2 linked regions of the Bacillus pumilus genome follow. The protein of the gene in region 1 binds, or shares a complex with, the protein of each later gene. Links are inferred from orthologs where the notes say so. Each region holds a gene or a part of one and is shown on either strand. Other genes may lie near its edges. The genes, in order: metK and groL.

What was found.
Region 2: the proteins of metK (region 1) and groL are in contact, whole or in part, in a cryo-EM structure (PDB 8P4O), measured with the Escherichia coli proteins. The link is inferred for Bacillus pumilus from one-to-one orthologs.

Annotation. Positions count from the first base shown.
Region 1 is NZ_LT906438.1:2,733,719-2,736,969, reverse strand. Bases 335-3,251 are described here. They hold metK (methionine adenosyltransferase), read left to right. Parts: upstream 335-1,150; coding sequence 1,151-2,353; downstream 2,354-3,251. Other genes in these bases: asnB (asparagine synthase (glutamine-hydrolyzing)), read left to right, coding at 2,503-3,251; pckA (phosphoenolpyruvate carboxykinase (ATP)), read right to left, coding at 335-594. Also shown: more of pckA, read right to left, coding at 1-334. UniProt on the Escherichia coli protein: Catalyzes the formation of S-adenosylmethionine (AdoMet) from methionine and ATP.
Region 2 is NZ_LT906438.1:601,847-605,014, forward strand. The notes cover bases 185-3,018. They hold groL (chaperonin GroEL), read left to right. Parts: upstream 185-701; coding sequence 702-2,336; downstream 2,337-3,018. Other genes in these bases: groES (co-chaperone GroES), read left to right, coding at 362-646; CKW02_RS03060 (DUF3231 family protein), read right to left, coding at 2,854-3,018. Outside these bases: CKW02_RS03045 (CPBP family intramembrane glutamic endopeptidase), read right to left, coding at 1-132; more of CKW02_RS03060, read right to left, coding at 3,019-3,168.

The sequences.
Region 1 (3,251 bases):
CTTTTTCATCTCTCCTGCATACTCTGTTCCACCGATCAGAATGGTACGTTTTTCAAAAGAAACGATAATAAACGTTTCAGAGTTTGTGCCATCTGTTTCAGGATCTGCTTTAAAATGCGGTGCAGATAAGATGGTGAACGGTTTTTCGTTTGAAGAAGGTGTTGATCCGTCAGGTCTGATGAATAGCTGCTTTGCAAAGAGATTGTGCCATGCAAATTCGTTTACCACTGTAATTGGCATACGGTATCTTTCATCTGCACCGGCAAATCCTTCAAAGACGAATAGTTCATCACGTTCTTTTAAGTATGACACAACCTTTGTATATAAACGGTCAAATGCTTCTTTAGAAATCGGCTGGTTGACTTGACCCCAATCAATTTTATGTTCAGAGCTTTCTTCTTTCACGATAAATTTATCTTTAGGCGAACGTCCTGTGTAGGCACCCGTTGTAGCACGGACAGCTCCTGTTGATGTTAAAACGCCTTCATCACGTGCCAAAATCTTTTCAACAAGTTTCGGAACAGATAAATTTTGGTGCGTATTTTCTAATGAGAGCAATGACTGCAAATCTTCTTTTAAATCCACTGAGTTCATAAAAAAACCCTTCCTTTACCGTTGAATTTGTTTTGTTTCGATTAGTATAACACATTCGTAATAATAGTCTATACTATTTAAATATTTTTGTGTGTGTTTTTTCATTTCTGCTATGAAAATATGCTTTTTGGTGATGCTAATAACGTGGTGAAAAAAAGGGAAGATAATTCTGATGAAGCATTGACATGATGCAAGTATTTAAGATAAGATATCTTATTGAACGGATACTCTTATCCCGAGTTGGTGGAGGGACAGGCCCGATGAAGCCCAGCAACCGGTTTCTTATGAAAAGGCATGAATATGCTGAGAAACCAAGGTGCTAACCTGATGCAAGGTACAAGAACACCTTGAGCGATAAGAGTGAAAGGCATGCGATCTCAGACCCTTTCCTCGCAATGAAGGAAATGGTTTTTTTATTTTTGGGATATCATATGAACAAATTGCCAATAACATCTCTAATAGAAACGTTTTCAAATATAAGAGGGAACGAGTTCCGTATCATATTGGAGACCTCATCTTGGGATGATGTGGTCTTGTACAGGAGGAAATAGCCATTATGAGTCAAAATCGTCGTTTATTTACTTCAGAATCAGTGACGGAAGGACATCCGGATAAAATCTGTGATCAAATTTCAGACAGCATTTTGGATGAAATTTTAAAGAAAGATCCAAATGCACGTGTTGCCTGTGAAACTTCTGTTACAACGGGTCTCGTATTAGTAAGCGGAGAAATTACAACGTCTACTTATGTCGATATTCCAAAGACGGTGCGTGACACGATTAAGGAAATTGGCTACACGCGTGCGAAATATGGTTTTGATGCGGAAACATGTGCAGTGCTCACATCTATTGATGAACAGTCTGCTGATATTGCGCAAGGTGTAGACAAAGCGCTTGAAGCACGTGAAGGCACAATGACTGAAGAAGAACTTGATGCGATTGGTGCAGGTGACCAAGGATTGATGTTTGGTTTTGCCAACAACGAAACCGAAGAACTGATGCCGCTGCCGATTTCACTAGCGCATAAATTATCTCTCCGTTTAACTGAAGTACGCAAGGATCAAACACTTGCTTATCTACGTCCAGATGGAAAAACACAAGTAACAGTAGAATATGATGACCAAAATAAACCTGTTCGTATTGATACAGTGGTTATTTCAACGCAGCATGCACCAGAAGTGACGCTTGAACAAATTCAAAGCGACTTAAAAGAGCATGTCATCAGCCCTGTCGTTCCAAGTGAACTGATTGATGAACAGACAAAATACTTTATTAACCCAACTGGCCGATTCGTGATCGGTGGACCTCAAGGGGATGCTGGTTTAACTGGACGTAAAATCATCGTTGATACGTATGGCGGATACGCTCGTCATGGCGGCGGTGCTTTCTCTGGGAAGGACGCAACAAAGGTTGACCGTTCAGCGGCATACGCTGCTCGTTACGTAGCGAAAAACATTGTAGCTGCCGGCCTTGCAGATTCTTGTGAAGTACAACTTGCTTATGCAATTGGTGTTGCACAGCCTGTATCGATTTCAATTGATACTTTCGGAACAGGGAAAGCTTCTGAAGAAAAATTAATTGAAGTGGTTCGTGCGAACTTCGATCTTCGTCCAGCTGGCATTATTAAAATGCTTGACCTGCGTCGTCCGATCTACAAACAAACAGCTGCATACGGACATTTCGGCCGTCATGATTTAGATCTTCCGTGGGAAAAAACGGATAAAGCCGATACACTTCGCAAGGAAGCATTAGGACAATAACAACATATAAAACCGCTTATTTTAAGCGGTTTTCCTTTTGATTAAAAAAAAATTCTACAATAAGCGAAAAAATGTGAAACAAAATCGGACAAATAACTGTCTAATTATAGGTCTACTTTTAAGAAATAACATAACGTGGAGGCAATAATATGTGTGGGTTTGTTGGTGTGTTTAATCACCGTCCATTGTCCGAAACTACTGAGCAGGAAGAGTTAATTAAACAAATGAATCGTCTCATCGTTCACCGTGGTCCGGATGATGAGGGTTACTTTCATGATGAGCATGTAGGATTTGGATTTAGACGTTTAAGTATTATAGATGTTGAACACGGAAAGCAGCCGCTTTCTTATGAAGATGAAAAGTACTGGATTATTTTTAACGGGGAAATTTATAACTATGTGGAGCTGAAGGAAGAGCTTGTGAAAAAGGGCTATACGTTCAGCACAGATTCTGATACGGAAGTACTGCTTGCCACATACCGTCATTATAAAGAAGAAGCGGCTTCTAAGCTTCGCGGCATGTTTGCATTTTTAATTTGGGATAAAGAAGCGCAGCAATTATATGGCGCAAGAGATCCTTTTGGCATCAAACCGCTTTATTTCACACAAATGGATGAGCAAGTGTACTTTGCGTCTGAGCGCAAAAGCTTGATGGCTGTGAACGAGAACATTTTATTTGATGAGACTTCATTGCAGCAGTACATGTCGTTCCAATTCGTTCCTGAGCCAAATACGCTTGATCAAAAGGTGCATAAAGTTGAGCCTGGTCATAAGTTTATTTTACGCCCAGGACAGGAGATCGAATTTAAGACATACTGGAAAGTTCAATTCAAGCCTGAGCAAACACAAGAACAGAAGTTAATTGAAGAAGTACGAGATGCGATCTATGATTCTGTGAA
Region 2 (3,168 bases), 2.1 Mb from region 1 along the record:
CAATTTAGAGAGCTCTGCTTGTGTCATCGGTGTCTGAATGTAACCTAACCACTTCATAATGAACACATACGGAAACGCAGAAACCTGCACCAATATATACGTTAAGATGATGTACCAATATTGTTTTTTCAAGTAACGAAAACCCCTTTACTAAAAGAACTAGATTTATTGTAACACAAGTCTTCTTTTTCGATGAAAAGGAAAGAATCTGAGTTGAAAAAAGATCATGAAAGCGTAAAAATTTTTAAAGGTTTTTACTTGAAATTACAGAAGACATTCTTTATTATAATAAATGTGTTAGCACTCACTGGTGATGAGTGCTAAAAAAGACTACATATAAAAATTGAGGAGGTTGTTTCTTATGTTAAAGCCATTAGGCGATCGCGTAATCATTGAACTCGTTGAATCTGAGGAAAAAACCGCTAGCGGTATTGTGTTACCGGATTCTGCAAAAGAAAAACCGCAAGAAGGTAAAATTGTTGCAGCAGGTTCAGGTCGTGTACTTGAAAGTGGTGAGCGCGTTGCGTTAGAAGTAAACACAGGCGACCGCATTATCTTCTCAAAATATGCAGGCACTGAAGTGAAATATGAAGGCAAAGAATATTTAATCCTTCGTGAGAGCGACATTTTAGCTGTTATTGGTTAATCACATAAAAAACATTGAGATACATTTTTAAAAAGACTGAGGAGGTTTCGTTATTATGGCAAAAGATATTAAGTTCAGTGAAGAAGCACGTCGCGCGATGTTACGTGGTGTAGATGCACTTGCAGATGCTGTAAAAGTAACTTTAGGACCTAAAGGACGTAACGTGGTTCTTGAGAAAAAATTCGGTTCTCCACTTATCACAAATGATGGTGTAACGATCGCAAAAGAAATCGAATTAGAAGATGCATTTGAAAATATGGGTGCAAAACTTGTGGCTGAAGTTGCAAGCAAAACAAACGACGTAGCTGGTGACGGTACAACGACTGCAACAGTTCTAGCTCAAGCGATGATCCGTGAAGGTCTTAAAAACGTAACAGCTGGTGCAAACCCTGTTGGCGTTCGTAAAGGGATCGAAGAAGCAGTGAAAGTAGCACTTGAAGGCTTGCACGAGATTTCTAAACCAATCGAAGGCAAAGAATCAATTGCTCAAGTTGCGTCTATTTCTGCAGCAGATGAAGAAGTTGGAAGCCTGATCGCTGAAGCAATGGAGCGTGTAGGTAACGACGGCGTGATCACAATCGAAGAATCTAAAGGGTTCACAACTGAGCTTGAAGTGGTTGAAGGAATGCAGTTTGACCGCGGATATGCTTCACCATACATGGTGACGGATTCTGATAAGATGGAAGCGGTTCTTGAAAATCCTTACATCTTAATCACTGATAAAAAAATCACAAACATTCAAGAAATCCTTCCTGTACTTGAGCAAGTTGTACAACAAGGAAAACCATTATTGCTCATTGCTGAAGATGTAGAAGGCGAAGCACTTGCAACACTTGTTGTGAACAAACTTCGTGGAACATTCAACGCAGTGGCAGTAAAAGCACCTGGATTCGGTGATCGTCGTAAAGCAATGCTTGAAGATATCTCTGTTCTAACTGGCGGAGAGTTAATCACAGAAGATCTAGGACTTGACCTAAAATCAACTGAAATCGGTCAGCTTGGCCGCGCTTCTAAAGTCGTTGTGACAAAAGAAAACACAACCATCGTAGAAGGTTCAGGAGATTCTGCTCAAATCTCAGCACGTGTGAACCAAATCCGTGCACAAGTAGAAGAAACAACTTCTGAATTCGATAAAGAAAAATTACAAGAACGTCTTGCAAAACTAGCTGGTGGCGTCGCTGTCATCAAAGTTGGTGCTGCAACTGAAACAGAACTAAAAGAGCGTAAACTACGCATCGAGGATGCACTTAACTCAACTCGTGCAGCAGTTGAAGAAGGTATCGTATCCGGTGGTGGTACAGCACTTGTGAATGTATACAAAAAAGTCGCTTCAATCGAAGCTGATGGTGACGTTCAAACAGGTGTAAACATCGTTCTACGTTCTCTTGAAGAGCCAATCCGCCAAATCGCTCACAACGCAGGTCTTGAAGGATCAGTCATCGTTGAGCGCTTGAAAAACGAAGAAATTGGCGTAGGCTTCAACGCAGCAACAAACGAATGGGTAAACATGATCGAAAAAGGAATCGTTGACCCAACAAAAGTAACTCGCTCTGCACTTCAAAACGCAGCTTCTGTTGCAGCAATGCTTCTAACAACTGAAGCAGTCGTTGCTGACAAACCAGAAGAAGGCGGCTCAGGCGGCGGAATGCCGGATATGGGCGGCATGGGTGGTATGGGTGGAATGATGTAATTAAGGTAAAACCTTGATATATCAACGCCTGAAACGATAATATGCTTTTCTTGTCCACGGATTTACCGGAAACTTGTGGAAAAAGAGCTAACTAAAAGAGAAGGTCTTTCATCAGTTTGCTAACTGTTGGGAGGCCTTTTCTTTCATATTAACAAGTCATTTCAGCATAGATTAGATATTCATCGTAGTAGTCCACCATGTGCTGCAATTGCAAGGACTATAATAGAGAAAGGTTATTTTCGAGGTTTTAAAACACATGTAAGCTGCTATCAATGTTTAAAACAACCTACAGTAAAAGGAGCTTTTAAATCTGAGGAAAATATTTTAGGGAAATTATAGGAATTGATCTTGTAGGGCTAGATGATGTAGGCTCAGAGACAATTGATGGGAATGGCAAAATGTAGAGGTTATAGAGAGATTGAAGGAGAAATTTTCATTTTGTAGAAAGTTCAAGGCTTAGCAAGAAAAGAGTAAACCCTAAAATCGGCTTACTCTTTAATGTTTAATCATCTTATGATTAGCAATCTTCTGCTTTGCTATGATGAAGAGGTGGTGGAATTAACCATCCTTTTTCTTTATTAAGTCTAAGGACTTTTGCTCCAAATGCTGCCTTTTGAGTATGAAACTGTCCAAACATCATAGCAATGTCTTCTCGAATGGATTGCCCCATAATTGTGCTACACGATACTAATCCTGACGCAATGTTCGCCGAAAGACCAGCGGCTATTTCTGGATCTTGAAAACGTGCCCCTACTGGAATATCGTCTATACAAGCTTTAGGTCGTTCAGGAGGTGTTGGAGGTAAGCCAATTCCATTTTCTTTTAGTAAAGT